2 regions of the Flexivirga sp. genome follow, and region 2 is predicted to be linked to the other one. Evidence: predicted binding sites of a transcription regulator. Region 2 holds the regulator's gene; the other holds the start of a gene.
What was found. Region 2 encodes HrcA, which represses chaperone genes, less so after heat shock. Its sites were predicted from a motif close to TTNGCACTCGNNNNNNNCGAGTGCNAA; they were not measured.
Positions count from the first base shown of each region.

Region 1: the regulator HrcA is predicted to act here: its motif matches at 2,318-2,344, upstream of groL (chaperonin GroEL).

Region 1 is NZ_JBQCGS010000068.1:9,737-17,269, reverse strand. Features, by position in the region: gene ACTHL4_RS11325 (potassium transporter Kup) at 1-388, opposite strand, end outside; gene groL (chaperonin GroEL) at 533-2,164, opposite strand; gene ACTHL4_RS11315 (CaiB/BaiF CoA transferase family protein) at 2,397-3,539, opposite strand; gene ACTHL4_RS11310 (SDR family oxidoreductase) at 3,641-4,387, shown strand; gene ACTHL4_RS11305 (phosphotransferase family protein) at 4,387-5,436, shown strand; gene ACTHL4_RS11300 (acyl-CoA dehydrogenase family protein) at 5,442-6,668, shown strand; gene ACTHL4_RS11295 (DUF3263 domain-containing protein) at 6,812-7,105, opposite strand; gene ACTHL4_RS11290 (pyridoxal phosphate-dependent decarboxylase family protein) at 7,243-7,533, opposite strand, start outside.
Region 2 is NZ_JBQCGS010000057.1:4,889-12,421, forward strand. Features, by position in the region: gene hemW (radical SAM family heme chaperone HemW) at 1-86, shown strand, start outside; gene nadC (carboxylating nicotinate-nucleotide diphosphorylase) at 154-1,032, opposite strand; gene ACTHL4_RS09530 (L-aspartate oxidase) at 1,029-2,480, opposite strand; gene nadA (quinolinate synthase NadA) at 2,477-3,481, opposite strand; gene ACTHL4_RS09540 (NUDIX hydrolase) at 3,603-4,496, opposite strand; gene ACTHL4_RS09545 (DUF3097 domain-containing protein) at 4,507-5,385, opposite strand; gene hrcA (heat-inducible transcriptional repressor HrcA) at 5,498-6,523, shown strand; gene dnaJ (molecular chaperone DnaJ) at 6,557-7,533, shown strand, end outside.

The DNA.
Region 1 (7,533 bases), on a different contig from region 2:
CCGGCGTGATCACGCTGTCGCCACTGAACAGGGACGCCGAGAAGACGCCCAGCACCATGACGAGCGCGAACCGTTTGCCGCCGGACGGCACGGCGCGCCGGGCGAGCGCTGCGAGGGCCAGGTCGCCGCCCTCACCGTCGTTGTCGGCGCGCAGGATGAACACGACGTACTTGATGCTCACAACGATGGTGACCGCCCAGAAGACCAGCGAGATCACGCCGTAGACGTCCTCGTGCGAGGAGGACACTTTGTTGTGGTCCAGCGAGAAGATCGTCTGCAGCGAGTAGAGCGGGCTGGTGCCGATGTCGCCGAAGACGACACCCAGCGCGCCGAGGGTCAACGTCCAGAGCTTGGCGCGATGCGGCTGCGCCGCTTGTGGCGTTGTCACAAGGGACGATTGTGCACCACCACGGTGCGAAACGGCCGCCCACCCGGGGGTGGACGGCCGTTTGCGATGAAGTCTTTGTCCTCGTTCGGGGTCCCCGCGAAGTATTCGGGGGAGCGAAGCGGAGGAGAAACTTCGTGGGGTGACTCAGAACCCCATGTCGCCCATGCCGCCGGACGGGTCGGCCGGCATCGCCGGAGCCTTCTCCGGCTTGTCGGCGATGACCGCCTCGGTGGTGAGGAACAACGCGGCGATGGAGCCGGCGTTCTGCAGCGCCGAACGCGTCACCTTGGTCGGGTCCGGGATGCCGGCCTCGAGCATGTCGACGTACTCGCCGGTGGCGGCATTGAGGCCCTCACCGACGGGCAGCGTGGCCACCTTGGCGGCGACGACGCCCGGCTCCAGGCCCGCGTTGGCAGCGATCTGCTTCAGCGGCGCGGAGGCTGCGACCTGCACGATGTTGGCACCGGTGGCCTCGTCACCCTCGAGCTTGAGGGAGTCGAAGGCGCCCTTGGCGGCCTGCAGCAGCGCCACGCCGCCACCGGCGACGATGCCCTCCTCGACCGATGCCTTGGCCGCACGCACGGCGTCCTCGATGCGGTGCTTGCGCTCCTTGAGCTCGACCTCGGTGGCGGCGCCGACCTTGATGACCGCAACACCGCCGGCCAGCTTGGCCAGGCGCTCCTGCAGCTTCTCACGGTCGTAGTCGGAGTCGGAGTTCTCGATCTCGGCGCGGATCTGGTTGACGCGGCCGGCGATCTGGTCGGCGTCGCCCGCACCCTCGACGATGGTCGTCTCGTCCTTGGTGACGACGACCTTGCGCGCCTTGCCCAGCAGGTCCAGCTCCGCGGTGTCGAGCTTGAGGCCGACCTCCTCGGAGATGACCTGACCGCCGGTCAGGATCGCGATGTCGCCGAGCATGGCCTTGCGGCGGTCACCGAAGCCCGGCGCCTTGAGCGCGACGGACTTGAAGGTGCCACGGATCTTGTTGACCACCAGGGTCGACAGGGCCTCGCCCTCGACGTCCTCGGCGATGATGACCAGCGGCTTGCCGGACTGCATGACCTTCTCCAGCAGCGGCAGGAGGTCCTTGATGCTGCCGATCTTGGAGTTGACGATGAGGATGTAGGGGTCCTCCAGGACCGTCTCCATCCGCTCGGTGTCGGTCACGAAGTAACCGGAGATGTAGCCCTTGTCGAAGCGCATGCCCTCGGTGAGCTCCAGCTCCAGGCCGAAGGTGTTGCTCTCCTCGACGGTGATGACACCTTCCTTGCCGACCTTGTCCATCGCCTCGGCGATGAGCTCGCCGACCGATGCGTCGCCACCGGCGGAGATGCCGGCGACCGCGGCGATCTGCTCCTTGGTGTCGATCTCCTTGGACGCCTTGGTCAGCTCCTCGGACACGGCGCCCACGGCGGCCTCGATGCCGCGCTTGAGGGCCATCGGGTTGGCACCGGCGGCAACGTTGCGCAGGCCCTCCTTCACCATGGCCTGGGCGAGCACGGTCGCCGTGGTGGTGCCGTCACCGGCCACGTCGTCGGTCTTCTTGGCGACTTCCTTGACGAGCTCGGCGCCGATCTTCTCGTACGGCTCGTCGAGCTCGATCTCCTTGGCGATGCTCACACCGTCGTTGGTGATCGTGGGGGCGCCCCACTTCTTCTCCAGGACGACGTTGCGGCCCTTCGGGCCGAGGGTGACCTTGACGGCGTCGGCGAGGGTGTTCATACCCCGCTCGAGCCCGCGCCGGGCCTCCTCGTCGAATGCAATGGTCTTGGCCATGTGCAGTCCAATCCTCACGTGTTGTTGCGGAGTCAGTCGTATGGCGCCCGCGACGGACGAGCCATGCCCTCGGGACTGTCCGAGCCCCGCGAGGCCGACCCTCGCCATACATCCGAACTATCACTCTCACCAGGAGAGTGCTAAGGCCCATTATTGGCACTCTCGCAGGGAGAGTGCAAACGCACGCCGCACCGGCAGCACGGCGCCGCCCGGGCCGGCAGGCAGCACGTCGTCACGGCCGGAGCGGCCCGATCACTCCGGCGCCGGCCAGCCGCCGCAGGTCGGAATGCGTGTAGCCGAATTCGCCCAGCACCTCCGCGGTCTGGTCGTCCGGTGACTCCTCGGGCAGCTCCGTCGGCGTCGCACTGAACCGCGGCGCAGGCGCCGGATGTCGTATGCCGCCACGGTCGAAATACACCTCCCGCGCGATGAGGTGCGGATCGGCCGCGGCCTCGTCCGGCTCGAGCACCGGCACCACGCAGGCGTCGCGGCCGGCGAAGGCCTCGACCCACTCCTCGCGCGTGCGCGCCGCGATCCGGGTGGCGATGGTGACGCGCAGCTCCGGCCAGTGCGCTGGGTCGTACTGCCCCGCAACATCCTCATCGAGCCCCAGGCCGTCCAGCAGCTGCGCGTAGAACTTCGGCTCCACCGCGCTCACCGACAGCCATTTGTCGTCGGCCGTCCGATAGACCCGGTAGAACGGCGCGCCGCCGTCGAAGAGGTTGCCACCGGGCGGCTGCTGCCACATCCCCGAGGCCAGCAGGGACTGGTGCATCGCGGTCAGCAGCGCCGCCCCGTCCAGGATCGACGCGTCGACGACCTGCCCCTCCCCCGTCTGCTGTGCCGCATGGAGCGCGCTGAGCACCCCGACGGCCAGCAGCATGCCGCCGCCACCGAAGTCGCCGAGCATGTTCAGCGGAGCGACCGGGCGTCCACCGTCGCCGACACAGGGTGCCAGCGCGCCGGACAGGGCCAGGTAGCCCAGGTCGTGCCCGGCCTCGTCGGCACGCGGGCCGTCCTGCCCCCACCCGGTCATCCGGCCATAGACCAGTCGCGGATTGACGCCGAGCAGGTCGTCGGGCCCGACGCCGAGGCGTTCGGCCACGCCAGGACGGAAGCCCTCGGTGAACACGTCGGCAGTGCGTGCCAGGTCCTGCACCACTTCGACACCGGCCGGATGCCGCAGGTTCAAGTGCACGAAGCGGCGCCCGCGCAGCAGCACCCGGTGCGCCGCGGCCGGCATACCTCCCCCGTTGTCGAGGCGGCCGACGTTGATCACGTCGGCACCGAGGTCGGCCAACAGCATGCCGGCGAACGGCGCCGGCCCGATCGCCGCCAGCTCCACCACCCGTACTCCGTCCAAGGGACCGGGCATGCTGCCTCCCAGGGGCTCGCTCAGAATGAGTCAGTGACTAAGCGCTTGCTTAGCACTTACTGTAGTGCCGCAGGTCACCCGATCCGAGGAGTCAGCAGCAGATGAACGGCATCGCCGGCAAGACCGCCATCGTGACCGGAGCCAGCCGCGGCATCGGCCTCGCCATCGCGCAGCGGCTCGTCCTCGAGGGTGCGAACGTGGTGATCACCGCCCGCACGGAGGAGACGCTCGCCGCGGCGACGACCTCGCTGGGCGACCGCGCTCGGTATGTCGCCGGGCGCGCCGACGACACCGACCACCAGGACGAGGTGATCGCCACGGCACTCGAACACTTCGGCAGCGCCGACCTGCTGGTCAACAACACCGGCATCAACCCGGCCTACGGTCCGCTGATGGACATCGACCCCGGCGTCGCGCGAAAGATCATGGACGTCAACGTGATCGCCGCGTTGTCCTGGGTGCAGAAGATCCGCGCGGCGTGGCAGGGCGCGCACGGCGGCGCCATCGTCAATGTCGCCTCCATCGCCGGGCAACGGCCCGCTCCAGGCATCGCGATGTACGGCGTCAGCAAGGCGGCGCTCATCCACCTCACCGAGGAACTCGCGCTCGAACTCGGCCCGGGCATCCGGGTCAACGCGGTGGCGCCGGCCATCGTCAAGACCGACTTCGCCAAGGCCCTCTACGAAGGACGTGAGGAGAAGGTCGCCGCGCCATACGCCCTGAAGCGACTCGGCGTCCCGGACGACATCGGCGGTGTGGTCGCCTTCCTGCTCTCCGACGACGCCGGCTGGATGACCGGGCAGACGCTCACCGTCGACGGAGGCGTCCTGCTCGCCGGTGGGATCTGATGAGCGACCGCAGCACGGACGTGCCCGGGCTGGATCTGCAGGCGCTGCAACGGTTTCTGGTCGCCGACTGCCCCGGCCTGCTGGACGGTCCGTTGCATGCGGAGTTGATCGTCGGCGGCAAGTCCAACCTGACCTACATCGTCACCGACGGCACCCGGGAGGTCGTCGTCCGCCGCCCGCCGCTCGGGCACGTGCTGGCCACCGCCCATGACATGACCCGCGAGCACCGGGTGATGGCGGCGCTGCACGACACAGCTGTCCCGGTGCCCCGGATGTATGCCGCCTGCACCGACGCCGAGGTGCTCGGCGCGCCCTTCTACGTGATGGAGCGGGCGTCCGGCACCCCCTATCGGACCGCCGGACAACTGGCCCCGCTCGGCGCAGCGCGCGTCCGGTCGATCGCCGACGCGGTCACCGACACACTGGTCGCACTGCATGCCGTCGATCCCGCCGCGGTCGGACTGGCCGACATCGGCCGGCCGGACGGTTACCTGGAACGCCAGGTGCGCACCTGGCGGCGGCAGATGGACGCCTCCCGGTCCCGCGACCTGCCGGGTGAGGACGAGCTGCACCGGGCGTTGGCCGGCGCCATACCGCAGTCCGGCGGAGCCGGCATCGTGCACGGCGACTACCGGATGGACAACACGCTGATCGACGACGCCGACCGGGTCAGCGCGGTGCTCGACTGGGAGATGGCCACCCTGGGTGACCCGCTGGCGGACGTGGCGCTGCTGCTGGTCTACCAGGCACTGGCCGACGTTGCGCCGCAGGCGGTTTCGACGGTTTCCCGAGCGCCGGGGCACCCGACGCGGGAGGAGATCGTGCAGCGCTACAGCGAGCGGTCCGGCCGCGACGTCAGTCATCTGGCGTTCCACGAGGCGCTGGCCTATTACAAGCTCGCCGCGATCCTGGAGGGCATCCACTACCGGCATCAGCAGGGACAGACGCTCGGGTCCGGCTTCGAGGACATCGGCAACGCCACGGTGCCGCTGCTCGCGGCGGGGCTCGACGTCATACGTGACTACACCACTGGACCGAAAGGCGAGTGAACACAATGGATTTCGGCTTCGACCCGACGACCGAGGACCTGCGCGCTCGGGTCCGTGACTTCCTGGATGCCGAGGTGACGCCGGCCGAGCCGGTCTTCGAGGAGCAACTGGCGGCATCGGACGACCCGTGGGCGTGGAGCCGGGTGCCGGTCTTCCAGGAGTTGCAGGACAAGGCGCGGACCGCCGGCCTGTGGAACCTCTTCCTCCCCGGCGACAGAGGCGCCGGCCTGACGAACCTGCAGTACGCCCCGATCGCCGAGATCACCGGACGGTCGTTCCTGGCACCGGCGGCACTCAACTGCGCGGCGCCGGACACCGGCAACATGGAGGTGCTGGCGGAGTTCGGCTCCCCCGAGCAGCAGGAGCAGTGGCTGACACCCTTGCTACGCGGCCGGATCCGTTCGTCCTTCGCAATGACCGAGCCGGACGTCGCCTCCTCCGACGCCACCAACATCGCCACCCGGATCGACCGCGACGGCGACGAATACGTGCTCAACGGGCGCAAGTGGTGGATCACCGGTGCGATGAACCCCGATGCCAAGATCTTCATCGTGATGGGCAAGACCGACCCGAGCGCGGAGCGGCACCGGCAGCAGTCGCAGATCCTGGTCCCCCGCGACACCCCTGGCCTGGTGATCAAGCGGGGCATGGAGGTCTTCGGGTACGACGACCACGACCACGGTGGTCACGCCGAGTTGGAGCTGCACGACGTCCGTGTCCCGGCGAGCAATCTGATCGCCGGCGAGGGGATGGGCTTCGCCATCGCGCAGGCCCGGCTGGGCCCGGGTCGCATCCACCACTGCATGCGCTCGATCGGACTGGCGGAGAAGGCCATCGAATTGATGTGCGAGCGCGCCGACGCCCGCGCCACCTTCGGCACGCCGCTGTCGGAGCAGGGCGTCATACGGGATTGGATCGCCGAGGCGCGGGTGCGGATCGAGCAGTTGCGGCTGCTGGTGCTCAAGACCGCCTGGCTGATGGACACGGTGGGCAACCGGGGCGCGCACACGGAGATCCAGGCGATCAAGATCGCGACGCCGCAGACCGTGCAGTGGATCCTGGACAAGGCGATCCAGTTGTACGGCGCCGCCGGCCTGTCGCAGGACTTCCCGCTCGCACGGGCGTATGCCGGCATCCGCACGCTGCGCTTCGCCGACGGCCCGGACGAGGTGCACAAGGCGTCGCTGGCCCGGCGCGAGCTACGCCGCCAGGCCGACGCCCGGACCCGCTGACACCGCCCGGGCACCGGCAAACCTCAACGACCGACGACCAAGTCGCTACTGTCGCGACTTATTCGCCCAGATCCGCGAAAACGGGCGAGTAAGTCGCGACAGTAGCGACCTACTCGCCCGATCCTGGAGCGACGTCAGAGCACTCAGTCCAGCTCGAAGCCGAGGCGGCGGGCGGTGCGCTGGCGCATCCGGCCGGCCCGCAGCCGCTGCAGCCGCTTGACCAGCATCGGGTCGTAGCGCAGGGCGGCCGGGGTGTCGATGACGGCGTTGAGCACCTGGTAGTAGCGGGTCGAGCTCATGTTGAACGTCTCGCGGATGGCCTGCTCCTTGGCGCCCTGGAGCTTCCACCAATTGCGCTCGAACGACAGGATCGCGGCATCACGCTCACTGAGTTCGGAGTCGTCCGACGGCATCACCTGCTGCTCTGCGGCGCCCATGTGAAAGTCCTCTCAGCTCGCCAGCGCATGTCCGAGAACGATGATAGGCGGTAAATCACATCGATGTCATTCCGGCAAGCACCGTGGTCGGCATGTCGTGACAGATGTGACTGGAGTTGCCTGCGGTGCGGCAGCCCTCAGCGCATCGAGTCCAGGATCGCGCTGATGTCCTCACGGGTGGTGTTCGGATTGACGATCGCGAATCGCGCGATCGTCTCACCGTCGTGCGCGCTGGGCACCACGAAACCCTCCTGCCGCTGCAGCAGCCCGTCGGACCAGCGCTGGTAATCCGGCGCGCTCCAGCCCACCCGGCGGAACGCCACCACGGACAGGTCCGGCTCACGGACCAGCTCGAACTCGGGACGTTCCTTGATCTGCTCGGCGGCGAAGCGCGCCACCTGCAGCGTGTGCTCGATGGCCTCGGTGTA
Region 2 (7,533 bases):
TCCGCCGGCAGCGCCCGGCCGCCCGGCTGACCCTGCGGGGCCGGCTGCTCGCCGACACCGTGGTGCGCCGCCTCCTCGGCTGGTAGCCCTTCCCGCCGAGACGTCATGCGCGATGCGGGTGCGTCGGCTGAGGTGGGCAGCGAAGCGCCTGGGTCAGCTGTGCAGGTCGAGGCCGAAGTCGTGGCAGCGCACGCTGTGCGTCAGGGCGCCGACCGAGATCGCGTCCGCGCCGGCGCGGGCCAGTTCCTGCACGGTCTCCTCGTCGACCCCACCGGACACCTCGGCCACGAGCGGCGCCGGGTGACGGCGGATGTGGGCGACCCCCATGGCGACCTGCCACGCCTCCATGTTGTCCAGCAGCACCGCGTGCACGACCGGCGGCCGGCCGTCGGCGATGCGCTCGGCGTCGAAGGCGAGGACCGTGTCGAGTTGCTCGATGGTGTCGACCTCGATCTCCACGCGGACCAGATGACTGCCGGCCGCGGCCAAGCGCTCCAGGACGGGGAGCAGTCCGCCGCCGAGGCCGATGTGGTTGTCCTTGACCAGCACGGCGTCATACAGCCCGAACCGATGGTTGGTGCCGCCACCGTCGAGGACCGCCTGCTTCTCCAGCTCGCGCAGACCGGGCGTGGTCTTGCGCGTGTCCACGATGCGGGCCTTGGTGCCCTCCACCAGATCGACGAAAACGCTGGTGCGGGAGGCGATCCCGGTGAGGTGACCCAGCAGGTTGAGGGCGGTGCGTTCGGCGGTCAGCACCGACCGGGCCGAGCCGGTGAGGGTGGCGACGAGATCTGCGGGCGCGAGCTTGTCACCTGGCTGCTTGGCCCAGTCGACCCGCAGCGACGGATCGACGGCGGCGAAGGTCGCAGTCGCGGCGGCAGGGCCGGACAGGACGCCCTCCTCCCGGCTGACGATGTATGCCGTCCCTGCCGCGTCGCCCGGCACGGTCAGCCGGGTGGTCAGGTCGCCGCCCAGGCCGAGGTCCTCGGCGAGCGCCGTACGTACGACCCGTTCGAGTTCGGGGCTGATCATGGTGTCACTCCTAAGGATTCGGCGGCCGCGGGGGCGGCGTCATCGGTGCGCCGGTGCGCGCCGACGCTGTGCGGGTGGGCCAGAGCCGAGCGCGCGACGAGCCAGGCGACATACGACACGTCATCGCCGGTGTGCGGCGCCAGCAGACGCACGGCGCGGTGCAGACCGGCACCGTCGCGCAGCACCCCGCACGCGTCGCCCAGCACGCGACGAACGTCCTGCATCGCAAGAGTGGCACGGTTGGTGCGAGGCAGCACCGTCGCAGGGTCGGCGGGCTCGATCCGGCAGTCCCGGGTGCCCGGCCCGGCACACGCGTCCTCGGCGGCCGCGCGGCCGCTGACCACCGCCTCCAACAGGGAGTTGGAGGCCAGCCGGTTGGCACCGTGCAGCCCCGTGCGAGACACCTCGCCGATCGCCCACAGACCAGGCACCGACGTGCGGCTGTGGTCGTCGACGGTGACCCCGCCCATCGAGTAGTGCAGCGCGGGCCGGACGGGCAGCAGGTCGGCGGCGAGGTCCAGGCCAGACGCCGCGGTGAGTTCCGCGACGGCGGGGAAACGCCTTGCGACCTCTGGGATCCCACGCGCGTCCAGCCGGACGGTGCGACCCGCCGACAACTGCTCCCACACCGCCGCGGCCACCACGTCACGAGGCATGAGCTCGTCGACGAAGCGGATCCCGTCGGCCAACAGGGTCGCTCCCGCGCCGCGCAACGCCTCGGTGAGCAGCGGCATCGGGTCGCGCGGAACGTCCAGTCCGGTGGGGTGGAACTGCACCAGATGCAGGTCGTCGGTGCGTGCGCCGATCCGGGCGGCCAGCGCAACGCCCTGGCCGAGCGCCGTGGTTGGGTTGGTGGTGTGCGGCCAGAGCCCACCGAGCCCGCCGGTCGCGAGGACAACGCGTTCGGTCTCGATCAGCTCCTCGGTGCCGTCGGCGCGACGGACCACGACACCCCGTACGGCGCCGTTCGGGAGGACGAGCACCTCGATGGCCGAGTGGTTCTGACGGATCTCGATCGTGGGGGAGTGGAGCACCGCGGACGCCATACAGGCGGTGATGGCGGCGCCACTGTGATCACCGGCGTGTGCGACCCGCGGGCGGCTGTGGCCGCCTTCCAGCGCGAGGTCGAGGCTGCCGTCGGGCGCGCGGTCGAAGGGGACCTCCAGGTCGGCGAGCAGCCGGACGACGCCGGGGGCGGCGGCGGTGATGCGATCGATGACCGCGCGGTCGCCGGCGAACGCACCGGCCCGCCAGGTGTCGTCGGCGTGGTCCCGGGTGGAGTCGTCTGCGGCGAGTGCGGCGGCGACCCCGCCCTGCGCCCACATGCTGGCTGCGCCGGACGTCAGCGAGGCGGCGGTGATCAGCACGACCGGCTCGGTCGCTGCCCAGGCGCAGGTCAGGCCGGCCAGTCCGGATCCGACGACGACGATCGGCGTGCGCAGCGTCATCGCGCAGCCCCTCCGGGGGTCGCTTGCAGCATGCGTTCGATGGCGCGGCGGGCGGGGGCGGCGACGGCCGCGTCGACGTCGATCTCCGGGCCGCCGGATTCCAGCGCAGCACGTATGGCGCCCAACGTGTTTCGCTTCATGTGCGGGCACAGGTTGCACGGCCGCACGAACTCCAGGTCAGGGTGCTGTGCGGCGATGTTGTCGCTCATCGAGCACTCGGTGATCAGTGCGACGCTGGCCGGCTGCTCGTCCTCGACATACCGCTGCATGTCGGCGGTCGACCCGGCGAAGTCGGCCTCGGCGACGACGTCGGGCGGACACTCGGGGTGTGCGAGCACCGTCACGCCGGGATGTCCCTGGCGGATCTGCACGATGTCCAGCGGGGTGAAGCGTTCGTGCACCTCGCAGGCGCCGGGATGCGTCACGACCTCGACACCGGTGAGGGCGGAGATGTTCCGGGCGAGGTACTGGTCGGGGATCATGATCACCTTGTCGACGCCGAGCGAGGTGATGATCTGCACGGCGTTGCCGGAGGTGCAGCAGATGTCGCTGGCGGCCTTGACCGCCGCCGACGTGTTGACGTAGGTGACGACGGGTGCACCCGGGTGCTGCTCGCGCAACGCCGCAATGTCGTGTGGCGTGATGCTTTCGGCGAGCGAGCAACCCGAGCGCAGGTCGGGCAGCAGCACCCGTTTGCCGGGGTTGAGCAGCTTGGCGGTCTCGGCCATGAAGTGCACACCGGCGAGGACGATGGTGCCGGCGTCGACGTGCTGCGCCTCCCGGGCCAGCGCCAGGGAGTCGCCCTTGATGTCGGCGACGCCGTGGAAGACCTCCGGTGTCATGTAGTTGTGCGCCAGGATCACCGCATCCTGCTCGCGCTTGAGCCGGTGGATCGCCTCGATGTCGTCGGCATACATGGCCCACTCGACCTCGGGGATCACCTGCCGCACGTTCTCGTATGCCGCCGCGTGGTCGTAGGACAACTCGCTGATGCTCACCATTGCTCCTCAGCTTGGTAATGCTCACAATGAGTAAATGCTGAGACTGAGCATAACACCGGTGCGGCATCGTCAGAAGGGACGGAGCCCGGAGTTCCGAACCGGCGGCCGTCCGGTTGGCGGCCTACCGAGGCAGCGGCAGCTTGGTGCCGACCTGAGCACGTTCCTCGCGGACCGAGCCGCGGAAACGGTAGAGCTTGGCGGGGCGTCCGCCGGTCTCGTGCGAGACGTCACCGGTGGGTTCGACGAGCTCGTGCTGGACCTCGACGGCGCGGCGGAAGTTCTGCTTGTGCACGTGCTGGCCGGCGACGGCCTCCACGGTCTCCTGCAGGGCGAGCAGGGTGAACGTCGCCGGCATCAGCTCGAAGACCACCGGCCGGTATTGCAGCTTGGCCCGGATCCGGGAGAGGCCGGTCGCCAGGATGCGGCGGTGGTCGTGCAGCATCGGACCTGCGGTGAGTGCGGAGATGCGTCCGGCGGCAGGGGATTCGGCGACCAGGCCGGCTTCCCAGAGAAGTTCGTAGCGCTGCAGCGCCAGGTCCGGACGCCAGGGTGTGTCGTCGTAGCCGAACAGGAAGCGGCAACGGTCGAGGCGTTCGGTGGACTCACCGCACCAGCGGCGCAGCGCCCGCTCAAGCTCCTCGCCGAGGCGGTCGGTGCGGTCGTCGCCCAGATGCCGCCGATCCTCCCACGGCAGCAGGTCGTACAGCGGTGACCAATCGGTCGGGCGCACGCTGCCCGCGATCGACGCACGGGTGAGTCCCAGATAGGAGATCGAGACCGTGCGCCGGTCGTCGCTGGACCGGCCGAGGTCGGCGAACGTGTAGAGCTGCTCGACATACCCCAGATCGAATCCGCTGCGGCCGCGGGCGAACTTGCGAACTCCGGCCTGCAACGAGTCCTGTCCCGCGGTCAACGGTCCGGCCGGCAACGCGGGTGGTTCACCGGTCGCGAGGACCCAGGGCCGGCCGGCGTCGACGGCCAGTACGACGGCGACGAGCTCCGCCTCGAGCTTCATCCGCCGGCTCTCATGCAACGGCCGTGACGAAGTCGATGAGTTCCTCGACCCGACCGAGCAGCTCGGGCTGCAGATCGGTGTAGCTGCGGACCGTGCCGAGGATGCGCTTCCAGCCGTTCGCGACATCGGCCTGGCTCGCGTGCGGCCAGCCGAGTTCGGCCAGGACGCCGTGCTTCCAGGAGGTCCCGCGCGGTATGACGGGCCACTGCTTCCAGCCGAGCCGCTCCGGACGCACGGACTGCCACACGTCGACATACGGGTGGCCGAGCACCAGGACATCCTGGCGTGCCTCGGGTATGGCGAGGGCGTCGGCCACGATCCGGGCCTCCTTGGTACCCGGGACCAGGTGATCCACCAGGACGCCCATCCGGCGCTCGGGGGTCGGGCCGAACTCGCGGATGACCGCGCGCAGGTCGTCGACGCCGTTCAGCATCTCGACCACGACGCCTTCGATGCGAAGGTCCGCGCCCCAGACCTTCTCCACGAGCTCGGCGTCGTGCTTGCCCTCGACGAAGATGCGCGACCCGCGCGCGACCCGCGCCGTCGCATCGGTGACCGCACGCGAACCGCTGGCGGTGCGCGCTGCGGCGTCCCGGGCTGCCTGCAGCGCGGCCGCGTCCGAGCGCGAGGCGGCGGCCACCAGCTCGACCGGTTTGCCGTCGATGAGGAAACCCGGACCCATCGGGAAGGCGCGGCTGCGGCCGTGCCGGTCCTCCAGGTGCACGACCCGCATGCCGCCGGACTTCTCGACCGACACGACGGCACCGCACCAGCCGGTTTGGACCTCCTCCACGACCAGTCCGGGTTCGGCGGGAATCTGCGTCGAACGTCCCCGTGGCGGCTTGCGCCAGTCACCCGCGAGCACGTCGGTGCCATATCTGTCCGTCACGCCGGGAAGCGTAGTCGGGGATTCGGCTCGCTTGCGGGAGGCAAGTAGACTTGGCACTCGACATACCTGAGTGCCAGACGTAGGGCCCGGGCGAGTGAGGAGGTGACCGGTCATGAGCGACGAGCGCAGGCTGCAGGTGCTGCGAGCGATCGTGCAGGACTACGTGTCGACCTCCGAACCGGTCGGTTCCAAAGCGCTGCTGGAGCGTCACCAGCTGGGGGTCAGTGCGGCCACCGTGCGCAACGACATGGCCGCGCTGGAGGAGGACGGGCTGATCGCCGCGCCGCACACCTCCGCCGGCCGCATCCCCACCGACGCCGGTTACCGGCTGTATGTCGACAAGCTCAGCCAGATCAAGCCGCTCTCCCGGGCCGAACGCAATGCCATCGAGGCGTTCCTGGTGCGGTCGGTGGATCTGGACGACGTGATCTCGCGCACCGTGCGGCTGCTGTCGTCACTGACCGGGCAGGCGGCAGTGGTGCAGTACCCCTCGTTGAATGCCGCCAAGGTCCGGCACGTGGAGCTGGTGCCGCGCTCGGCGGACCGCCTCAGCCTCATCGTGATCCTGTCGACCGGTCAGGTCGAGCAGCGCGTCATCGACCTGGGCCGGACGATGACCGAGGCGGAATCCGACGAGCTGATCCATCAGTTGCGGGCCGGCCTCAACGACAGAAGCGCCGGCCTGCGTCGCGCGGTGGCGGCCGGCGCGTTGCGGGACTGGGCCGCAGGTCTGGCCGAGGACTCGTCGGATGCCCGCGTGACCGTGGTCGAAGCGGTGGCCGCCGCTCTGGCGGAGGAGCGCGAGGACCGCGTCGTGCTGGGTGGCACCGCCAACCTGGTGCGCTCCAGCGACTTCGCGCTCTCCCTCGGGCCGCTGCTGGACGCCCTGGAGGAACACGTCGTACTGCTGCGGTTGTTGACGCAGGAGGGCATCGAGCCGACCGAGGGCGTGGCGGTCCGCATCGGCACCGAGAACGCCATCAGCGGCCTCACCGGCACGTCGATCGTGACCACGGCATATGACGCGGGAAGCCTGGCGAGCCTGGGCGTCCTCGGTCCGACCCGCATGGACTATCCCTCGACCATGGCGGCGGTGCGTGCGGTCGCACGCTACGTCGCCGACATCCTGGAAAACTGACCTCGAACCGCACCAACAGCTCGAAGGAGCTTCGTGAACGACTACTACGGCGACCTGGGCGTCGCGCAGAACGCGAGTCCGGAAGAGATCAAGCGGGCCTACCGCAAACTGGCCCGCAAGCTGCACCCGGACGTCAACCCGTCCGAGGAGGCTTCCGATCAGTTCAAGAAGGTCGCGCAGGCGTATGACGTCCTCGGCGACGCCGAGAAGCGGCGTGCCTACGACATGGGCAACGATCCCTACGCGACGGCCGGTGGCGGCGCGGGCTACGGCCAGGGCTTCTCGTTCTCCGACATCATGGACGCGTTCTTCGGCGGTTCCGGCGCCGCCCAAGGCGGCCCGCGTTCGCGCACGCAGCGCGGCCAGGATGCTCTCATCGCGGTCGAGATCGACCTGGGCACAGCGGTTTTCGGTGGTGCGGAGGAGTTGACCTTCGACACGGCGGTCACCTGCTCGGTGTGCCACGGTGACGGGGCGCGGCCGGGCACCGGCAAGCACACCTGCGACATCTGCCATGGCAGCGGCCAGGTGCAGGAGGTGCAGCGGTCCTTCCTCGGCCAGGTGATGACCACCCGGCCCTGCCAGGCGTGCCGCGGTTACGGCGAGATCATCGACGACCCCTGCTTCAATTGCTCCGGCGAGGGCCGGGTGCGTGACCGGCGGACCATCACCGTCAAGGTGCCGGCCGGCGTCGACACCGGCACCCGCATCCAGTTGACCGGTGAGGGCGAGGTCGGCTCCGCCGGCGGCCCAGCGGGTGACCTCTACGTCGAGGTGCGGGTGCGCAAGCACCCGACCTTCCAGCGACGCGGCGACGACCTGCACTGTTCGGTCGAACTGCCGATGACCGCTGCAGCGCTCGGCACCGCGCTGCCGCTGGACACCTTCGACGGCGAGCGTGATGTCGAGATCCCGCAGGGCACCCAGCCGGGTGACGTCATCACGCTGCGCGGTCTCGGGGTGACGCACCTGCGCTCGCAGGTCCGCGGGGACCTGCTGGTCCACGCCAA